One region of the Streptomyces sp. NPDC039423 genome, then DNA from elsewhere that is predicted to be linked to it. Evidence: riboswitches for the same ligand, from Rfam matches in the RefSeq annotation. Region 1 holds a riboswitch; each other region holds the start of a gene.
The links. Region 1 has a riboswitch for cyclic di-AMP ahead of ACZ7LK_RS28345 (M23 family metallopeptidase). Riboswitches for the same ligand answer to the same signal wherever they lie in the genome.
Positions count from the first base shown of each region.

Region 1 (6,970 bases):
GTCGGTGGCGGGGACCAGGCGGTGCGCGGTGTCGCCCAGCAGCTCGGAGGCCGCGCCGGCGAGCCCGAAGGACAGGACGGCGCCGACGGCGGGGTCGATGGCGGCCCGTACGACGGTGTCGACGCCGCGCGGGACCATGGCCTGGACGACCGGCTGGAGCTCCTCGGGCTTGCCGAGGGTCTCGGTCAACTCCGCGTAGGCGGTGCGGAGCTGCTCCTCGGTGGCCAGGTCGAGGCGTACGCCGCCGAGGTCGGGGCGGTGGCGCAGGTGCGGCGCGGTGGTCTTGAGGGCGACGGGGTAGCCGAGGCCGGCGGCGGCCCGGGCGGCCTCGTCCGGGGTGGGCGCGGGCAGGGTGGGGTGTACGGGGACGCCGTAGCGCCCGAGCAGCTCGCGGGCGGCGCCGGGGGCGAGGGTGACGCCCCGCTCGTCCACGTCCTCCGAGAGGGCGCGTTCGATCTGGGCGGCGGCCCCGGGCTCATCGATGCCCTCGTACTCCGGTACGCGCCCCGGGTCGGCCACCTGGCGGCGCCACTGTCCGTACCGGACCGCCTCGGCCAGCGCCCGGACGGCCCGCTCGGCGGCGGGGTAGGCGGGGATCCGGTGTCCGTCGGCGGGGACGCCGGACGCGGCGGGCGCCTCCGGAGCGGGTGCCTCGGCGGCGGTGGCCCCGGCGGCGGCCGGCGGCTCGGGGGCCGGGGGTGCGCCCGGGGCGGGCGGGGCGGGGGCGGTGGGCGCCGTGCTGGTGGCCGCCGCGAGGGCGTCGGCGAGGGCGCCCATCTCGACGTGGACGACCAGCACCGGTTTGGCCGGGGCCTCCGCCGAGGCGGCCCGCAGCGCTTCGGCCAGGACCTCGCCGTCCCCGGACTCGGTCACCCCGTTCTCACCGACCCAGGGGATGGCCGTGACCACCACCGCGTCGCACCCGTCGTCCCGGAGGGCCTCGGTGAGGGCCGCCCGGAAGTCCTGCGGGGTGGCCGCCGTGGTCAGGTCGCGCGGCCGCCGGGGCCGCAGCCCCTCCGTCAGGCAGGCGTCGTAGGTGAGCAGGCCGAGCGACTCCGAGTTGCCGAGGATGGCCACCCGGGGCCCCGCCGGGAGCGGCTGCCCGGCCAGGAGCAGTCCGGCGTCGACCAGCTCGGTGACGGTGTCGACGCGGATCACGCCCGCCTGGCGCAGCAGCGCCGACACCGTGGTGTGGGGGATGCGAGTGACCGGTACGGCGTGCCCCGGGGGTGCGCTGCCGCTGTGCCGGGCTCCCTTGACGACGACGACCGGCTTGACCGCCGCCGTGCGCCGGGCGAGCCGGGTGAACTTGCGGGGGTTGCCGATCGATTCCAGGTAGAGCAGGACGACGTCGGTGTCGGGGTCGTCGTACCAGTGCTGGAGGATGTCGTTGCCGGAGACGTCCGCGCGGTTGCCCGCCGAGATGAAGGACGACAGGCCGGCTCCGCGCCGGTGCAGTCCGGACAGCAGGGCGATGCCGATGGCTCCGGACTGGGTGAACAGCCCGATCCGGCCCCGGGCCGGGGGGTGCGGGGCGAGCGAGGCGTTGAGCCGGACGCCGGGCGCGGTGTTGATGATCCCGAACGCGTTGGGGCCGATGATGCGCATGCCGTACGAACGCGCCTGGCGTACCAGTTCCCGCTGGCGCGTCCTGCCGTCGGCGCCCTGTTCGGCGTACCCGGCGGTGAGGACCACCAGGCCCCGCACGCCGTGTTCGCCGCAGTCGGCGACGGCCTCGGGGACCCGCTCGGAGGGTACGGCGACGACCGCGAGGTCGACCGGCTCCCCGATGTCGGCGACCGACCGGAAGGCGGGCACGCCGTCCAGGGAGGTCGTCGTCTCCGGAAGGGCGCGGTTCACGGCGTACACCCGGCCCGTGTAGTCGGCCTCCAGGAGGTTGCGGAGGACCGTGCGGCCGACCCCGCCGGGCGCGCGGCCGGCGCCGACGACGGCGACGGAGCCGGGGGCGAGGAGCCGCTGCACCGACCTGGCCTCGGCGCGCTGTTCGCGGGCGCGCTGGACCGCCAGGGAGCGGTCGGTGGGCTCCAGGTCGAGGTGGAGGCGCACGGCACCGTCCTCGAAGCTGCGCTTCTGGGTGTACCCGGCGTCGGTGAACACCTTGATCATCTTGTTGTTGGCGGGCAGGACCTCGGCCGCGAACCGCCGGATGCCCCGCTCGCGCGCGACGGCCGCGATGTGTTCGAGGAGCGCGGAGGCCACGCCCCGCCCCTGGTGGGCGTCCTGGACGAGGAAGGCGACCTCGGCCTCGTCCGCCGGGGCGGAGGCGGGCAGCCCCTGCTCGTTGATCCGGTCGTAACGCACGGTGGCGATGAACTCGCCGCCGATCGTGGCCGCCAGGCCCACCCGGTCCACGTAGTCGTGGTGGGTGAAGCGGTGCACGTCCTTGGCGGAGAGCCGGGGGTAGGGTGCGAAGAACCGGTAGTACTTCGACTCGTCCGAGACCAGCTCGTAGAAGCTGACCAGGCGCTCGGCGTCATCCGTGGTGATCGGCCTGATCCGCGCGGTGCCGCCGTCCCGCAGCACGACGTCGGCCTCCCAGTGGTCGGGGTACACGTGTTCCGGCTGATCCGACGGGGTCCGCATGGGCCCCAGGGTACGGTGCGGGCCGCCGGTCGCGGAGGTGCTGTGGACAACGCAGGGTGAGGCGGGCCGAGCGGCGGTCCGGGCCCGCGAGGCCGGTTCGAGCACCCTGCGGGACATGAGAGACTGGCTGCGACAACTGGTCTAGACAACCTCCGAGACTCGAAGGGCAACACCATGGCTGAGCGCCGCGTCAACGTCGGCTGGGCCGAGGGCCTGCACGCCCGCCCCGCCTCCATCTTCGTCCGCGCCGCCACGGCCGCCGGCGTCCCCGTGACGATCGCCAAGGCCGACGGCAACCCCGTCAACGCCGCGTCGATGCTCGCGGTGCTGGGCCTGGGCGCGCAGGGCGGCGAGGAGATCGTGCTCGCTTCGGACGCGGAGGGCGCGGACGCCGCCCTGGACCGTCTGGCGAAGCTGGTCGCCGAGGGGCTCGAGGAGCTCCCCGAGACGGTCTGACCCCCTCGGTCGCGCACCACGCACGACAGCTTCGGGCGGAGCCGTTCCCCAGACACCGGGGGAACGGCTCCGCCTTTTCCGTCCGGTCACGGGAAACGGGCACACGCCAATTCCGGCGAGGGAAATGCGGGGCGATAATTCCCCCTGTTTGTATACGGCACCGCCGTTAATGAGGGATGCCCGCGGTGTTTACGCGGTGTTGCGAAGTCCTCACGTACGCGCCCGCCTGGCGTGCCGGGGAGCGCCGCAACCGGTGGGTGGCGAGCCAGCGCTCGACGTGGACGGCGGTGAGCGTGCGGGCGCGTTCGGCGTCGCCCCGGGCCACGGCGTCCACGATCGCGCCGTGCTCGGCCCAGGCGTCCGCCGGACGGGCGGGCGTCTCGACCGCGTACATCCAGGTGGTCTTGTGCCGGAGCTGGGTGAGCAGCGCGGTCAGGGCGGGGCTGCCGGACGCCTGGGCGAGCGTCTCGTGGAACCACCCGCCCAGCGAGCGGAGGTCCTCCGTCCGACCCGCGCGCGCCCGCTCCTGACCCAGCCTGACCAGGCCCCGCAGCACCTTGAGGTGGGCCTCGGTGCGGCGCTGGGCGGCACGGGCGGCGCCGAGGGGCTCCAGCAGGGTGCGCATCTCCAGCAGGTCGGCCGCCTCCTGCTCGGTGGGTTCGGCGACGCAGGCGCCGGCATGGCGGCGGGTGGTGACGAAGCCCTCCGACTCCAGGGTGCGCAGCGCCTCGCGGACCGGGACGCGGGAGACGCCGTAGCGGCGGGCCAGGTGTTCCTCGGTGAGCCGGCTGCCGCGCTCGAACACGCCGTTGACGATGTCGTCGCGGATCGCCGTGCATACCGAGTGCGCTGGAATGCGCATACCAGAACCCCCTGTGAACCGCGCGAAATTCAAACGCTTGACGCTTGTGCGATGACTCTATTGCAGCGGGCCGAAAATTCCGACAGTCGCCCGGAATCCATGGAGTTCTTTTCGGCCTCGTGCGGGACGCGACACGACGAAGGCCCCGGTTCGTGTCCCGAACCGGGGCCTGTCGGAGGAGCGGAGGCGGTCAGACGTTGACGCCGTGCGAGCGGAGGTACGCGACGGGGTCGATGTCCGAGCCGTAGTCGGCGCCTGTGCGGGCCTCGAAGTGCAGGTGCGGGCCGGACGAGTTGCCGGTCGAGCCGGAGAGGCCTATCTGCTGCCCCGGCATCACGGTCTGGCCGACCGAGACGTTGATCGAGGCCAGGTGGCCGTACTGGGTGTACGTGCCGTCGTTCATCCGGATGACGATGTTGTTGCCGTACGCGCCGCCCCAGCCGGCCTCGACGACGGTGCCGGCGCCCACGGAGACGACGGTGGTGCCGGAGGCGGCGTGGAAGTCGACGCCGGTGTGGCTGCCGGAGGACCACATGGCGCCACCGGTCTGGTAGCCGGTGCTGACGTAGCTGCCGGCGATGGGCGCCTGGAAGGAGTTCAGCCGCTTGCGCTCGGCCTCGCGGTCGGCGCGCTCCTTGGCGTCGCGGGCCGCCTTCACCCGGGCCTCGGCCTTGAGCTTCGCCTCGGCCTCGGCCTTCGCCTGGGCGGCGGCCTTGGCCGCCGTCTCCTGGGCCTCCAGTTCCTGGGCCTCGGCCTGGGCGTCGATCTGCTCGGCGAGCGTGTCGGTGATGACCGCCTGGTTGAGGCCGGTGTCCTCGAGCGAGCCGGGTGCGGCGTCCGGGGCGGCGGCGAGCGCCGGGGAAGCGAGGGTTCCGATGACGCCGGTGGTGGCGAGGGCCGCGACTCCGGCGACGTGTGCGCTCTTGCGGCTCAGGCGGCTCGGGGCACGGTGCTTCCCGGTGGCACGGGTGAACGCCATGAAGTGGCTGATCCTTTCCTTCCTTCTCGCCTACCGGGTTAGCTGACGGGTTCGGAGCAGGAAGGTCTCCTACGGGCCCCTCCGCGGCTGCGAAGGCGTCCGATTCACCCCAGGGACTTCATGGGTCCCCGGCTCCCCTGGCTCGCGCCTGACGGGGACTCGGCGATGGCTGCCCGGTGCCGCGGGTGCGGCGGGTACCGGTCGGACAGCCCATCAGACGCTAAGCGGCCGATCTTTCAATCACCAAACAGACACGGTTTTTTGTAGCGCACGCCACAGGGCAGACACCGAATCTCCGCAACAAACCGGACATTTGGCCGGGCATCCGGGAGGGGGACACGGGTGGACCCCGGCGTCGGGGGACGCCGGGGTCCGGGAGCGGTCGCGGAAGCGGGGCGACAGCGTCAATCAGCCGGTGACCACGGTCACTTGGCCGATTCCGAGCGCCTCGACGGGCTCCTTGATCCGAGCGGCGTCCCCGACGAGGACCGTGACCAGACGGTCCACCGGGAAGGCGCTGACGACCGCCGCGGTGGCCTCCACGGTGCCCGTCTCGGCGAGCCGGGCGTACATCTGCGCCTGGAAGTCGTCGGGGAGGTGCTGCTCGACCTGGTCGGCGAGGGTGCCCGCGACGGAGGCGGCCGTCTCGTACTTGAGGGGGGCGACGCCCACCAGGTTCTGCACGGCCGTCTCGCGCTCGGCGTCGGTCAGTCCCTCGGCGGCGAGGGTACGCAGCACCTTCCACAGGTCGTCGAGGGCCGGGCCGGTGTTCGGGGTGTCGACCGAGCCGCTGATGGCGAGCATGGCGGCCCCGCCGTCCGGGCCGGAGCGCAGTACCTGGCCGAAGGCCCGTACGCCGTAGGTGTAGCCCTTCTCCTCGCGCAGGACCTTGTCGAGGCGGGAGGTGAGCGTGCCGCCCAGGCAGTAGGTGCCGAGCACCTGGGCGGGCCAGACCCGGTCGTGCCGGTCGGGGCCGATCCGGCCGATGAGGAGCTGGGTCTGCACGGCGCCGGGGCGGTCGACGATGACGACCCTGCCGCTGTCGTCCGCCGTCACGGGCGGCACGGGGCGGGGCTCGGCCGAGTCGCCGGTCCAGGCGCCGATGGTGTCGGCGAGCACCGCGTCGAGGTCGACGCCGGTGAGGTCGCCGACGACGACCGCGGTGGCGGTGGCGGGACGCATGTGCGCCTCGTAGAAGGCGCGCACGGCCGCCGCGTCGATCCGGGCGACGGTCTCCTCGGTGCCCTGGCGGGGGCGGGACATGCGGGAGGTGGCCGGGAACAGCTCCTTGGAGAGCTGCATGGCGGCACGGCGGCCCGGGTTGGCGATCTCGTGCGGGATCTCGTCCAGCCGGTTGCGGACGAGCCGCTCGACCTCGCTGTCGGCGAACGCGGGGGCGCGCAGGGCCTCGGCGACCAGTCCGAGGGCCTTGCCGAGCCGGGAGACGGGGACCTCCAGGGAGACGCGTACACCGGGGTGGTCGGCGTGCGCGTCGAGGGTGGCGCCGCAGCGCTCCAGCTCTGCGGCGAACTCCTCCGCCGAGTGCTTGTCGGTGCCTTCGGAGAGGGCCCGCGCCATGATCGTGGCGACGCCGTCCAGGCCCTCGGGCTCGGCCTCCAGCGGGGCGGCGAGGAAGATCTCGACGGCCACGACCTGCTGGCCGGGACGGTGGCAGCGCAGCACGGTCAGGCCGTTGTCCAGCGTGCCGCGGTCGGGCGCGGGGAAGGCCCACGGCTTGGGCGTGCCCGCCTGGGGCTGCGGGTGGAACTCCATGGACGTCAGGGACACAGCGGCGTCGCTCACTGGTCGGCTCCCTCTTCTACCTGGTCGCTGTGGTCGGTGCCGGCGGGTTCGTAGACCAGCACCGCCCGGTTGTCGGGGCGGAGGCGGGCCTTGGCCACCGCCTGCACCTCCTCGGCGGTGACGTCCAGGACGCGCTGGACGGCGGTCAGGGCGAGCTGGGGGTCGCCGAACAGCACGGCGAACCGGCACAGTTCGTCGGCGCGGCCGGCGACCGTGCCGAGCCGGTCCAGCCACTCGCGCTCGAGCTGGGCCTGGGCGCGCTCCAT
Region 1 is NZ_JBVKAH010000011.1:112,632-119,601, forward strand. Features, by position in the region: gene ACZ7LK_RS28330 (bifunctional acetate--CoA ligase family protein/GNAT family N-acetyltransferase) at 1-2,604, opposite strand, end outside; gene ACZ7LK_RS28335 (HPr family phosphocarrier protein) at 2,779-3,060, shown strand; gene ACZ7LK_RS28340 (GntR family transcriptional regulator) at 3,227-3,922, opposite strand; gene ACZ7LK_RS28345 (M23 family metallopeptidase) at 4,113-4,901, opposite strand; cyclic di-AMP (ydaO/yuaA leader) riboswitch at 4,915-5,076, opposite strand; gene ACZ7LK_RS28350 (M16 family metallopeptidase) at 5,310-6,704, opposite strand; gene ACZ7LK_RS28355 (M16 family metallopeptidase) at 6,701-6,970, opposite strand, start outside.

Region 2 (6,970 bases), on a different contig from region 1:
CCTCCACCCGCGACGGCTCGCGGACACTGGTCTACAGCGTCAACTCCACGGACGCCAAGGGACAGGGCATGAACCAGGTGGCGCAGGACATCATGGTGGCCGCCTTCGGCAGGCCGTAGAGAGGGTCTGCCGGAAGGGGCGTCGTCCGCCCGGGCTCAGGCCGTGGCCGGGGTGCCGGCGGAGCCCTTCGCCGCGCGCCAGGGGTGCTCCAGGGCGGCGGACACCGCTCGCCACCACGGCTCCCCGGGCAGCTTCCCGGACGGCTCGAACGGCTCGCCGGGACGGGGGAAGGCGACCGCCTGACCGGCGTCCCCGGCGGCGTCCTTGGTCCACTCGGCGGGTTCGGCCCACGGGTGCGGCGCGAGGTTGAACGTCCCCCAGTGGATGGGCAGCAGCACGCCCCGGGGGGTGCCGCCCTGGAGGTCGAGGTGGGCGCGCACGGCCTCGTCCGGGGTCATGTGGATGTCCGGCCAGTACTCGCTGTACGCGCCGAGCTGGATCATGGTGGCGTCGAACGGGCCGTGCTCCGCGCCGATGCCGGCGAAGCCCTCGAAGTAGCCGGTGTCCCCGCTGTGGAAGACGCGGTGCTCGGGCCCGGCGACGACCCAGGAGGCCCACAGGGTGTGCTGCTGGTTACGCAGGCCGCGGCCGCAGAAGTGGCGGGCCGGGGTGGCCGTCAGCCGCAGGCCGGCGATCTCCGTGGACTCGTTCCAGTCCAGCTCCCGTATCCGGGAGGCCGGTACGCCCCAGTGTTCCAGGTGGGCGCCCACGCCGAGCGGTACGGCGAAGACGGTGTCCGTGGCGGCGAGGGCGCGGATGGAGGGGAGGTCGAGGTGGTCGTAGTGGTCGTGGGAGATGACGACGGCGTCGACCGGGCCGAGCGCGGCGAGGGACAGCGGGGCGGGGTGGAGCCGCCGGGGGCCGGCGAAGGGGAAGGGGGAGCAGCGCTCGCCCCACACCGGGTCGAAGAGGACCCGGCCGCCGTCGATCTCGGCCAGCACGCTGGAGTGCCCCGCCCAGGTGAGCCGCAGTCCGGTGGCCGGCGGGCGGGCGAGGTCGGCGACGGTGGTGGGGTGCACCGGGATGGGGCCCGCCGGGGCCCGGCGGGCCCGCGACTCCTTCTCGAAGTAGGTCTTCGCGAAGTCCACGGTGGACCCGGACGGGCGGTGCCTGGTCCCCACCGGGTTGAGGAAGACGCCGTCCGCGAAGTTCGGCGAGCGGCGGATGCGCTCCATCCGCTCCCCGGTGGGCTCCGCGCCGAACGCGGCGGGCCGCAGGGCACGCAGTCGGGAACGCAGCGGGTGCGGGGAGCCGGCGCCGGTCACGGAACCTCCAGAGGGTGAGGGTGCCTCCATTATGGGCGGGGGGTGTGACAGGACGGGAGCCGGGCCGACGAGGGTGATGTCACATCGGCGGCGGCCCGTCCGTCGTACCGGGCGGAAGGTCGTTCACCACACCCCTGGAGGCCCGTCATGGCCCGCATATCGCTCGATCCCCCGCGCACCCTCTTCTTCCGCGCCGTCGCGTGGTACGCGAAGCGCGCGTACGGCGGGAAGGTCCTCGATCCGTTGTCGGCGGCGGCCCACAACGGCCGGGTGCTCCGGGCGACGATCGGCTTCGAGCTGGCCGCCGCCCGCTGGAACGCGCTGGACCCGCACCTCAAGGCGCTGGCGGAGCTGGGGTCGGCCGCGTCCATCGGGTGCGGCTGGTGCCTGGACTTCGGGTACTGGGAGAGCACCCGGCGCGGGGTGGACGCGCGCAAGCTGCGCGACCTGCCGGTGTGGCGGGACAGCGACGCGTACACGGAGCTGGAGCGCGACGTGCTGGAGTACGCCGAGGCGATGACCGCCACCCCGCCGGCCGTCGGCGACGCCCTGGCGGAACGGCTGCGCCGGGCGCTCGGGGAGGCCGCGTTCGTGGAGCTGACCGCCATGGTGGCGCTGGAGAACATGCGCTCGCGGATCAATTCCGCGCTTGACCTGACCAGTCAGGGGTTCCGGGACCAGTGCGACCTCGGCCGCCGGTGACGGACGGCGGGACCGTACGGCACCTAGGGTGTCGGCGTGGGCAGAGTGCGGTTGAGCGTGGCCGAGCGGCGGGAGGAGCTGCTGCGGGCCGCCGTCGAGCAGATCGAGGCGCGGGGCGTCGCGGCGGTGCGGATCGCCGACGTGGCGTCCGCGCTGGGCGTGAGCAACGCGCTGGTGCTGTACCACTTCGCCACGAAGGAACGGCTCGTCGCGGCCGCGTTCGCGTACGCCGCCGAGGGCGACCTCGCGCACCTGCGCCGGCTGCTGGGCCGCCGGACGACGGCGGCGCGCCGGCTGCGGGCGGCCGTGCACTGGTACGCGCCGACCGGCCGGGCCAAGGGGTGGCGCCTGTGGATCGAGGGCTGGGCGGCGGCGCTGCGCGAGCCCGCGCTGCGGGAGGTGGCCCAGGACCTCGACCGGCGGTGGAAGGCGGCGCTGGCGGAGGTCATCGCGGAGGGTGCCGCGGCGGGCGAGTTCCGCTGCGGTGACCCGGTCGCGGCGGCCTGGCGGCTGACCGCGTTCCTGGACGGACTGGCCGTGCAGCGGACCGCCTACGCCCCCGCCTTCTCCGGCGCCGTGATGCGCGCCTGGGCGGACGAGGCCCTCGCCCGCGAGATAGGTCTCCCGGAGCCCCGCCCCGGCTCGCACGGGTGAGCCGAGGAGCGCTCCGGTGCCCAAAGGGCCGTCGCGAGGCACCAGCGACCGAGCACGACGGCCCGTCGGCACCGGACCGAGCGCTCCGAAGGCGAACCGGACCAGGAAAAGGGCGGCGCGGTTACAGGGGGAGCAGGTCCGGGCGCTTGGCCGAGACGTGGTCGCCGGACGATTCGCCGCGGAGCCGGCGCCCGATCCACGGGACCAGGTACTCGCGGGCCCACTGGATGTCGTCGCGGCGCAGTTCGAGGGGCCCGCGCGGCGGCAGGGGCGGCCATGCCTGGTCGGGGTCGGCGGGGACGGGCACGCCGAGGACCTGGCCGGCCCGCAGGGCGACGCGGGTGTGGCCCTCGGGCGACAGGTGGAGCCGGTCGCTGTCCCAGGCCCGCCGGTCCTGGACGGTCTTGAGGGACCACAGGTCGAGCACCGGGCAGCCGTAGCGGTCCGCGACGGCGCGCACGTGCCCGTTGTAGGTGGCGATCTTGCCGCGCAGCCGGCGCAGCACCGGCACGTCGCGGGTGTCGAACCCGGTGGTCACCAGGACGGTGCCGACCACGGACGTCAGATCGGCGACGGCCCGTTCGAAGCGCTCGGCGACCTCGTCCGGGTCGCTGCCGGGGCGGATGATGTCGTTGCCGCCGGCACAGAAGGTCACCAGGTCGGGGGCGAGTTCCTTGGCTCGCGGCACCTGCTCCTCGACGATCTGGTCGAGGAGACGCCCGCGTACGGCGAGGTTGGCGTACCGGAAGCCCTGGTGCTCCGGCAGCCGGTCCGCCAGGAGCACCGCGAGGCGGTCCGCCCAGCCGACGAACGTACCGTCGGGGCCGGGGTCTCCGACGCCTTCGGTGAAGCTGTCACCGATCGCCGCGTACGACCCGAACACGTCACTGTCTCTGAATCCCGAATCGTCTGCCACGGGGACACATCCTTCACCCGGGGATGTGACTTACGCGACCGTAAGGAGGGGTTGACGGGGCGTGATATTTCCCACCGGTCAAGATTCACCCAAGCCGGAATACGCCTCCGCCCGGCACCGGGAGGGGTGCCGGGCGGAGGCCTCACGCTCGTGATGCCGTCAGGGGCAGGTGTCAGACGGAGACGCCGTGCTGGCGGAGGTACGCCAGGGGGTCGATGTCCGAGCCGTAGCTGGGGCTGGTCCGGATCTCGAAGTGGAGGTGCGGACCGGTGGAGTTGCCGGTGGAGCCGGACAGGCCGATCTGCTGGCCGCCGCCGACCGTCTGGCCGGAGGAGACGGACAGCGAGGAGAGGTGGGCGTACTGCGAGTAGTTGCCGTCGGCGTGCTGGATGACGACCTCGTTGCCGTACGCGCCGCTCCAGCCGGCGGAGACGACGGTGCCCGGGCCGACGGCCTTGACGGTGGTGCCGGAGGAGGCGGCGAAGTCGACGCCCGTGTGGTAGCCGGAGGACCAGCTCGAGCCGGAGGCCCGGTAGGGGGTGGTGACGCCGGCGTCGACCGGGGCGGTGAAGCCGGAGCCGCTGGCCTGGGGGGCGGCCTGGGCGGGGGCCTGGGTCTTGGCCGGGGCCTCGGTCTTGGCGGCGGAGCGGGACGCGCGGCTCTCGGCGCGGGTGTCGTCGGCCTTGGGCTTCGCCGGGGCGGCGGTGGACTTGGCGCCGAGGGTGAGCTTCATGCCCGGGAGGATCAGGGAGGGGTCCTCGCCGATGACCTGGCGGTTGTCCTTGTAGAGCTTGTGCCAGCCGCCCTTGACGTTCTTGTTGTAAGCGATCTTGGAGAGGTAGTCGCCGGCGACCACGGTGTACGTGCGCGGCGCGGCCTTCTTCGCGGCGGCCTCGGGGGCGGCCTTGGCGGCGGTGACGGCCGCCTGCGGGGCGGTGGCCGGGGCTGCGGCCGGCGCGGCGTGTGCGCCGGTGGCGCCGAGCAGCGGGAGGGCGATGGCGGCGCCACCGGTTCCGGCGGCGACGAAACCACGCGTGATGGGGCTGGACTTGGGACGGCGGTGCTTACCCTTCGCGGGCATGGCTTTTCCTCTCCGGCGCCTGCGAGGTGAGCTGTCGGGTTCGGACTGGAGTTGTCCGGCCGCGCCATGGACGCGACTTCACCCCGAGCCGGGTCCCGGAAATTCCGGGCCGGCGAACTACCTGGGTCCCCCGCTCCTGCCACGCGTGGGTGGGTGGGAATTCCGACCGGTGGCAGGATTCGGCGGTCCGGCCGGATTGCCGTGACGTTAAGCGAGCCGGGTCGGCCTGAACAAGCCGCCGCTTTCCGACCCGCATTCGGGAAGGTTCGGCGGTCATGGAATTCCGGTCACCCTGCGTCCATTGCGGATCATGTATTTCCGCTGTGGGCACGGCATTTAGGAATCGACCTCCGCCACGGACCGTCACGTTTATGACGCTGCTCACGTGGCCGGGGTCATCTCCCCCGCGACCAGGGCACGTTATCCCCAATCCCCCAATACGGACAGACAGCCCAATACTTGACGGACCTCCGCAATACCTTCATCCCCATGCACCACACCAAGCCATGTCGACAGCCCGACTCCGGGTCGACCAATGATGACCAATCCGGACAGATGCCTACACCTCCCCCACTACCCGGGTCGCGCGGCTCCGCCCCGGCCCGGCGGCACCGCCCCGCCCAGCCGCGACGCGTGCCCCGCCGGTCGCTGACCTGCGCGGGGCAACGAATGTGCGACCTGCACGGAGATTGATCGCGTCACGAACCGATGTCGTATCGTCGGATGGCGAGATTGTCGGTGCCCGACGCCGACCGCAGACACGGAGGAGCCCCCGTGACGCAGCAGCTTCCGCAGGTCCCGTCGACCGAGCCCGAGCTGACCGGAGTCCGCAACTTCCGTGACGTCGGTGGGCTCCCGACCGTGGACGGCCGGCGGGTGCGGCACGGCAGGCTCTACCGCAGCGGACACCTCGCGCACGCGACGGGAGAGGACGCCGCCTTCCTGGCCGGCCTCGGCCTCCACACGATCTTCGACTTCCGCAACGCCGCCGACCAGAAGATCGAAGGCCCGGACGTCGAGCTGCCCGGGGTCCGCAACGTGAACCTCCCGCTCTCCGACCCGGCCGACGGCGCCGAGTTCTGGGCCATGGTCCGCGACGGGAACCTCGACCAGCTACGCGCTCTCCTGGCCGACGGCAAGGCCGCCGCCCGGATGACCGCCTCGTACCGGATGATCATCCGCGAGCGCACGGCCGAGCACAGCCGGGTCCTCCACGCGCTCGCCGAGGACAGCGTCCCGGCCCTGATGCACTGCGCGGCCGGCAAGGACCGGGCGGGACTGTCCATAGCGGTGTCCCTGCTGGCCGTCGGCGTCGAGCGGGAGGCGATCGAGGAGGACTACCTCAAGTCGAACGACCCCCGCCGCCGCTACCGGGTGCGCCGCAGCGACGACTCCCCCTCCGCGATGTCACCGCAGGTCATGGAGCTGCTCAACCCCCTCTTCGAGGCCCGCGTCGAGTACCTGGACGCGGCCTTCGCGACGATCGAGGAGACCTGGGGGTCGACCGAGCGCTACCTGACGGAAGGGCTGGGGCTCAGCCCCGCCACGCGGGAGCGGCTGCGCGAGCGGCTGCTCGACGAGGCCTGATCCACCGGAGACGTCCTACTCGGCGCCGAGGGCGAACAGCAGGTAGAGGAAGGCCGCGAAGAGGTGGCCCGCGACCAGGTAGGCGAAGAGCCGGATGGCGAGCCCGCGGGGGAACGTCCGTTCCTGGGTCATGGTGGATCTCTCCGATCGGTTCAGCGGCGGTGGACGCCCGCGCCGAGGCACAGGTCGGCCGCGGGGCTCTGCATGAGGGTGTGGACGAACAGCAGCCCGGCGCCGCCGCGCGTGGCGGCGCCGATGCGGTGCGGGGTGAGCGAGTCGAAGTGGGCGCTGTCCCCCGGGTCGAGGACGTGTACGGCCTCGCCCAGGACCAGGCGCACCCGCCCGTCGAGGACGTACAGCCACTCCTCCCCCGGGTGCACGCGCACCAGGTCTCCCTGGGTGGCGTACGGGACCTGCACGCGCAGTGCCTGCATCGCCCGCCCGGGGCTGCCGGCCTGGTGGTAGACCCAGCCGTCCGCCTCGGCGGGTTCGGCCCGGCCGCCCCGGACGATCGGGTCACGCTCCGGCGGGACCTCGCCCAGCAGCTCCGAGACCGTCGTACCGTAGACCCGGGCGAGGCCCAGGAGCATCGGCAGCGACGGCTGGCGGCGGCCGGTCTCCAGCCGTGACAGGTGGGCCGGCGACAGCCCGGCGCGCTGGGCGGCGGCCTCCAGGGTCAGGCCCCGGCGCCGGCGCAGCGCCCGA
Region 2 is NZ_JBVKAH010000014.1:3,582-10,551, reverse strand. Features, by position in the region: gene ACZ7LK_RS30555 (serine hydrolase domain-containing protein) at 1-119, shown strand, start outside; gene ACZ7LK_RS30550 (MBL fold metallo-hydrolase) at 156-1,325, opposite strand; gene ACZ7LK_RS30545 (carboxymuconolactone decarboxylase family protein) at 1,473-2,027, shown strand; gene ACZ7LK_RS30540 (TetR/AcrR family transcriptional regulator) at 2,064-2,681, shown strand; gene ACZ7LK_RS30535 (SGNH/GDSL hydrolase family protein) at 2,803-3,597, opposite strand; gene ACZ7LK_RS30530 (M23 family metallopeptidase) at 3,770-4,678, opposite strand; cyclic di-AMP (ydaO/yuaA leader) riboswitch at 4,680-4,840, opposite strand; gene ACZ7LK_RS30525 (tyrosine-protein phosphatase) at 5,453-6,265, shown strand; gene ACZ7LK_RS30520 (DUF6126 family protein) at 6,281-6,397, opposite strand; gene ACZ7LK_RS30515 (XRE family transcriptional regulator) at 6,418-6,970, opposite strand, start outside.
Region 2: it holds a riboswitch for cyclic di-AMP, as region 1 does, so the genes downstream of both, ACZ7LK_RS30530 (M23 family metallopeptidase) here and ACZ7LK_RS28345 (M23 family metallopeptidase) in region 1, are expected to answer to the same signal.

Region 3 (6,970 bases), on a different contig from region 1:
CAGCGTGGCCACCGCCGGGCACTTCGTCCCGGCGCTGATCCGCCCGGACGGCACCGTGGACTGCCCCGAGGTGCCCGTCTTCCCGCCCCTGGGGCTGGGCGGGCTGCCGTTCGAGACGGCCGAGCTCCGGCTCGCCGAGGGCACCCAGCTCGTCCTGTACACCGACGGCCTGATCGAGCACCGGCGGCGGGACGTCGACATCGGTCTGCGGGAGCTGCACGAGACGCTGTCCGGTCACCCCGGCCGGCCGCCCGAGGAGACCTGCGAGGCCGTGTTCCGGGCCATGCTGCCGCCGCACCGCCGCGACGACATCGCCCTGCTGGTGGCCCGCACCACGCTGCTCGACCCGTCCAGGGTCGCCGACTGGGACGTGCCGGCCGACCCGGCGGCCGTCGCCGGCGTCCGGGCCGCGTGCGGCCGGAAGCTGGAGCAGTGGGGACTGGAGGACATCGGGTTCACCACCGAGCTGATGCTCAGTGAGCTGATCACCAACGCCATCCGGTACGGCTCGGAGCCCATCCGCGTGCGGATGCTGTACGAGCGCCGGCTGGTCTGCGAGGTGTCGGACGGCAGCAGCACCTCCCCCCACCTGCGGCGCGCGGCCACCACCGACGAAGGTGGGCGGGGACTGTTCCTGGTCTCCCAGTTCGCCGAACGGTGGGGCACCCGGTACACCCCGACCGGGAAGGTCATGTGGACCGAGCAGTCCCCGTCCGCGGGGCCCCGGCAGCCGGTGGAGCTGATGCTGGACGACATCTCCTGGTGAAGTGATCCATTCCCGCCGAATGGACGAGGGCCGTTTTGCTCCTTTCCCGCCGGCGCCGAATTCCTGAATGATCGCGGCGTTACCACGGGCCGGCCGGTACGCGTGGATCAATGGACGACCGGACCGCCGCAGGAAAGAAGCCGCGTCCGCTCCGGACGCCGTCGACAGGACTCGGCCCGTCTCCGCCTTGCTTTCGCGAGGCGTGAATGTGGGAAGGGGGCCGATGCCGCTCGTTCCCGGGGATCCACGGGAGTGTCGATCGGGGCGGCCATCCGTGGTTCGCGCCCGGCGCTCCTCGCGAGTGACCGGCGATCACCCGCCCAGTCGGCAGCCTTACGCCCCATTTACCCCGCGATGGGCTCTAAGCCGGTAACGCGGCATGTGCCCATGTCCAGCCATACATAGGCGACTTGTCGCCCTTCCGAGGTCCGCGTGATAAGCATCACCGCGCCCTGCCTCCACGAGCCCTCGCACATGCCCGTATTTCCGTATGGGAACTGCGAAGTTGACGGTCCACCACTTCACGGCGGTAACCGCGCGTGTGGAATTCCAGCCTTGTTCCGTGCGGCCTCTCTCGCTTACGGTCCCCTCAATCCGGATGGACCGCCGAATCCTGCCGCCGTCCGGTAACCCCACCCACTCACGGACCAACGGCAGGAGCGGGGGACCCAGGTAAGCCGCCGGCCCGGATCACACCGGAACGGCTCGGGGTGAAGTCGTGGTGAATACCACGGCCGGACATCTCCCGTCCGAACCCGACAGCTCACCTCGCAGGCGACGGAGAGGAATTTCGCCATGCCCGCAAAGGGTAAGCACCGTCGTGCCAAGAACAGCCCGCTCGCACGCCGCCTCCTGGCCGCGGGCACGGGTGGCGCGGCGCTCGCGCTGCCGATGATCGGTGCCACGGCCGCCGAGGCGGCACCGAGCGCGGCGCCCAGCGCCGTGCACGCGGTCACCACCGCCGTGTCCGCCGCGCCGGCCGCCACGACCGCCGCCAAGAAGGCCGGCACCGTCACGTACGCCGTCGTCGCGGGCGACTCCCTGTCCAAGATCGCGCGGGAGCAGGGGGTGAGCGGCGGCTGGAAGAAGCTCTACGACGACAACCGCAAGGCCATCGGTGCCGACCCGTCCCTGATCCGCCCCGGCCTGAAGCTGACCATCGCCGGCAAGGCCGCGGCCGCGCGCCCCTCCGCCGCCCCCGAGCGCGCCGACCGGTCCGCCGTACGCCAGGCCGCCCCGGCCGCCGCCAAGGCCGTGTCCTACCCGGACAACCTGGACGGCTGGATCCGCGAGGCGCTGGACATCATGGCCCAGCACGGCATCCCCGGCACGTACGAGGGCATCCACCGCAACATCATGCGCGAGTCCTCGGGCAACCCGCTCGCGATCAACAACTGGGACTCCAACGCCCTGGCCGGAACGCCCTCCAAGGGCCTCCTCCAGGTGATCGCCCCGACCTTCGAGGCCTACCACGTGCCGGGCACCTCGACCGACCTCTACGACCCGGTCGCCAACATCACCGCCGCCTGCAACTACGCGGCCGACCGGTACGGCTCGATCGACAACGTCAACGGCCCGTACTGATCCTCCCGCTCCCGCACCGGGGCCGGCCGCACCCTCGCGGCCGGCCCCGCCGGCGTTTCCGCCCGGGAACCACCGCACCACCGCACCGGCATTGCATAACCATGCCAAATCGTGCAAACTTACGCATACCGCGTTGTACGAGGAGTTTTCCCGCATGGCCCACGAAGCCGACCCGACCGCTCCCGCCCCCGCCCCCGCCCTCCGCATCGACATCACCCTGGCCCGGAACTGCCACGACTGCGGCGAATGGGGCACCGTGATCGACGCCCAGGGCCACGACCGGCCCTGCCCGGCCTGCCAGCGCCCCCGCCGCGGCTGACCCCTGCCGCCCTCACGGGCGGGCACGCTCAGTAGTTCTGCCACTCGTGGCGGGTGTACTCCAGCACCGCCGGGTCCATCAGAGTGCTGGCGCGGACGTCCTGGGGGCGCCGGTCGACGGGGAAGACGGTGGCGGCCGCGAGGACGTCGTCGTCGAGGAAGCGCAGCGGCGGGGCGTCGGCCGCGAGGCGCAGCTTCGGGGGCGGGCCGTCGGCGCCGGGGGTGGCGAGGACGAAGCCCCAGTTGCCGAAGCTGGGGACGTCGACCTGGTAGGGGGTGGTCGCGTAGCCGGCCTTCCCGATGGTGGCGGCGATGGACCAGTACGACTTGGGCGCGAAGAACGGCGACCCGCCCTGGACCATGACGCGGCTGTCGGGGGTCAGGACGCGGCCCAGCAGGTGGTAGAACTCGACGCTGTACAGCTTGGCGAGGGCGGCGGTGTCCGGGTCCGGGAAGTCGATGAGGACGGCGTCGTAGCGCCGGGTGGCGTCCCGCAGCCAGTTGAAGGCGTCGGCGTTGACGACGGTGACGCGCGGGTCGGACAGCGCGTGCCGGTTGAGGTCGAGCAGCGGGGCGAAGGTGCGGGCCAGCCGTGTCATGGCCGGGTCGAGGTCGACGAGGGTGACGGTGTCCACGTCGTCGTAGCGCAAAACCTCCCGGAGGGCCAGCGCGTCTCCGCCGCCCAGGATCAGCACGGAGGAGCGCTTCCCGGCGAGCGCGGGGTGGACCAGCGCCTCGTGGTAGCGGTACTCGTCCACGGACGAGAACTGGAGGTCGCCGTTGAGGAACAGCCGTGTGTCGGGCTGCCCGGTGAAGGCGGTGGAGCGGGTGACCACGATGTCCTGGTACGGCGTGGTCTCGGCGTGCACGATGGGGTCGCGGTAGAGCTGCTGGCGTGCCGTGACCTCGATGTCGTCGGCCAGGACGTACACCGTGGCGAGGACGGCGAGGACGCCGCCCGCGCCGGCCAGCAGCCCGTTGCGCACCATCGGGCGGGTTTCGCGGCGGAAGATCCACAGCACCACGACGACACCGGCGACGGCGTTGACGCCGCCCACCACCAGCGCGCCCTTGAGCTGGCCGAAGGCCGGCAGGAGCAGCAGGGGGAAGCACAGGCCGCCGGCCAGCGCGCCGACGTAGTCGGCGGCGAACATGTCGGCGACGGCGCTGCCGGCCTCCTGGCGCCTGATCCGCTGGAGGAGGGTCATCAGCAGCGGGATCTCGGCGCCGACCAGGAGCCCGACGACGAAGGAGACGACCACCATGGCGGGCATGTAGAGGCGCAGCCAGGCGAAGGCCATGTACAGGATGAGCACCGACAGGCCGCCGACCAGCGCGAGGAGGATCTCGACGAGGGCGAAGGCGCCGACCGCGCGCCCTTGCAGCGGCTTGGCCGCGAGGGACCCGATGCCCATGGCGAAGACCATGACGGAGATGACCACGGAGGTCTGCATCACGGAGTTGCCGATGAGGTAGCTGCCGAGGGCCGTCAGCGCCAGTTCGTAGACCAGGCCGCAGGCCGCGCAGACGAACACCGCGAGCAGCAGCAGGAAGCGCGTTCCCCGTGCGCGGGGCCCCGGCGGCCGGGGTCCGGCGGCCGGGGCGGTGCGGTCCAGGACGGTGGTGCCCATGCCGGGTTCAGGAAACGGCGGCGCCGACCATGAAGGCCGTGCCGAGGTACATGGCGGCCTGGACCCAGGCGGCGGGGTGGGGGCTCGTCCCGTTGTCGTCGAGCACGGCGTGGCCCAGGCGCCCAGGGGTGAGCAGCCCGACGATGACCGAGATCAGCGTCATCACGACGACACCGGCGAGGCCGTACAGCAGGGTGCTGACCAGGCCCTCGGCGAGGCCCAGCTCGGATTCGCTGGCCCGGATGGACTGCTCGATGACGAGGCCGATGGCGAGCGTCTGGCCGGCGAGGAGGACGGCGGCGCCCCGGTTGCGCTCGGTCCACACCACGTGGAGGAGCTTGCCGGGGGTGACGAGGTCGAGCGCGATGAAGCCGACCGCCATCACGACGAAGCCGACCAGGCCGTAGAGCAGGGCGGTGCCTGCCGACTCGAAGATCTCTGCCACGGTGTGCCTTTCGGGGACGTCGTCGAGGGATGCGGAGGGAAGGGGGGTGCGGAGGGGCGGACGCGTCGCGTCACTTGCCGGAGCCGGGGCCCCCGCCGCGGAACGCGGCGCTGTCGGGGTCCGGCCAGACCGACCCGACGTGGGTGCGCCAACGGCTGTAACCCGTGCGGTAGTCGGCGATCTCGATCAGGCTGCCGGTGCCGCTGGTGTGCGGGCTTATGGCGACGATGTCGTTGCGGTAGCGGAGGAACTCCTTGCCGCCGTCGCTGACGCGGTCGACGGCGGAGGTGTTGCCGTTGATCTCCCCCGCGACCTTGGGCACCGGGTCGGTGCGGTCGACGTAGTCGGCGCCGCTGGAGGAGTACTGGCCGCGGATCCAGCCGGACGGGACGTCGTTGCCGTCGTCGTCGTCCGGGTCGCTGGAACAGGCGGCGAGGGCGAGGGTGGCGAGGAGCATCACGCTGATGCGTCGGGCGGTCTTCATCGGGCCTCCAGCCGGGTGTGCGTCGCCACGATCCGGCGGCTCTGCGGGTAGGTGTGCCAGGTGCGCCAGCTCAGCCCGGTGTCCTCCGGCTCCACGGTGAGGGCGGTGACGGCTTCCGGTGAGCCGGGGAAGACCCCGTACAGGGACCGGGGGTGGTCCTCCGAGCGGTCGCGGATCCGGGCCACCCGGGTGCTGAACTCCCGTGGGCCGTACTGGCGTACGCGCGCGCCGAAGCCGTAGTGCCAGCCGTCGAAGTCCCGGGCCGCGGTGTCGGGCAGACCGCCCGCGACGCCGGGCAGGCAGGCGACGGTCTCCCCGACCGGCCCGGCGAACACCTGGTGGGAGGCGCCCAGCAGTCTCAGTTGTACGTCGAGTCCGCCGACGGTCAGGTCGCGCACGGCGAGCGCCTCGCGCGGCGGACGTCCGAGCACGAACGACAACTGGTCGGCGTCGGTGTCCAGGTACGGGGTCGTCAGCGCTATACCGCTCATCCGACGCCGCCCGGGCACCCGACCAGTACCGTGCCGAGGACGGCGGGCTCGAATCTCAACGGTGGTTCCCCCGACTGCGAAAGTGCTTGGAGCGCGGCCGAGTATGGCACAGGCGCCCCACGCGCCTCATCCGGGGCTGGGCGGGGCCCTCAGCCCCCGTCGCCGGCCGGACGGGCCGCCGCTTCCCGGTCGGAGCCGGGCCACACGTAGGGCAGGTCGTCCGGGACGCCGGTGAAGCGCGCCGCGTAGAAGTCCGGGTCCTTGCGCAGCAGGGCCGACTGGTGGCTGCGGTGGAAGGCGGGGTCGCCCAGCCAGAACGGCACCTCACCGGCCCCGGCGAGCTCGTCCTGCGGACGGACGGGCGCGCCGGAGCGGAAGGCGTGGAAGTCCGCGAGCAGGGAGGCGGCGCAGGTGTCGCGGTGCCCCCGCTCGGTCCAGGCCGCGCACACGTCCAGGCCGTAGCGGACCAGGGCCTCCTCGTAGCCGATCCACATCCGTACCGCGGGGTGGTGCCGCCAGCCGTAGCCGGGCACGGTCAGCCCGCGCAGCACCTGGAGAGCCTCGACCCGCTGCTTGCCCAGACGGCGCGGGTCCAGCACCTCGGCGCACGCCGAGAACGCCGGGTACGGCAGGAAGGTCTGCACATCCACGTGTCTACCGCCCCTGGGCCGTCTCCGCACGCCGGGGTACGGAGCCGCGCGCCGGCCCGTACGGGGGCGGGACCGGGACCGGACGGCGGACGAGCGGCCGGCCGTTCACCCACCCACGGGATGGGGACATCCGTTCGGGGTGGTGGACGTCGTGACGCCGGGCGGGGCCGGCAGTTGAACAGGGCATGAAGAAGCGCAGCATGCTCGCCGTCGCCTCCCTCGTCGCCGGAGCGGCGATCGCCGCCCTCAGCCCGGCGCCGCCCGCCGCCCAGGCGGTCACCTCCGACGGGCCGTCCGGCGCGGACGTCGTCGGCTCGGTGGAGGACTTGGACGGCACGGACGACACGGACGACACGGACGACGAGTCCGCCCCGCGCGCGTAGCCGCGTACGGGCACGGCGCCGCCGCACGGGGCACGGCGCCGAGGGCAACGGCACGTGCGGGATAATGCCGCCATGCGGATTTCAGCCAGGGCGGACTACGCGGTGCGCGCCGCACTGCTCCTCGCCGTCGGCGAACGGAGCGACCCCCTGAAGGCGGAGGCCATGGCCGAGGCGCAGGAGATCCCGCACAAGTTCCTCGAAGGCATCCTGAACGACAT
Region 3 is NZ_JBVKAH010000004.1:358,273-365,242, forward strand. Features, by position in the region: gene ACZ7LK_RS15785 (SpoIIE family protein phosphatase) at 1-766, shown strand, start outside; cyclic di-AMP (ydaO/yuaA leader) riboswitch at 1,390-1,558, shown strand; gene ACZ7LK_RS15790 (LysM peptidoglycan-binding domain-containing protein) at 1,562-2,350, shown strand; gene ACZ7LK_RS15795 (hypothetical protein) at 2,505-2,669, shown strand; gene ACZ7LK_RS15800 (polyamine aminopropyltransferase) at 2,698-4,299, opposite strand; gene ACZ7LK_RS15805 (DUF350 domain-containing protein) at 4,307-4,744, opposite strand; gene ACZ7LK_RS15810 (DUF4247 domain-containing protein) at 4,815-5,228, opposite strand; gene ACZ7LK_RS15815 (DUF2617 family protein) at 5,225-5,719, opposite strand; gene ACZ7LK_RS15820 (MSMEG_6728 family protein) at 5,869-6,363, opposite strand; gene ACZ7LK_RS15825 (hypothetical protein) at 6,555-6,752, shown strand; gene ACZ7LK_RS15830 (RrF2 family transcriptional regulator) at 6,825-6,970, shown strand, end outside.
Region 3: it holds a riboswitch for cyclic di-AMP, as region 1 does, so the genes downstream of both, ACZ7LK_RS15790 (LysM peptidoglycan-binding domain-containing protein) here and ACZ7LK_RS28345 (M23 family metallopeptidase) in region 1, are expected to answer to the same signal.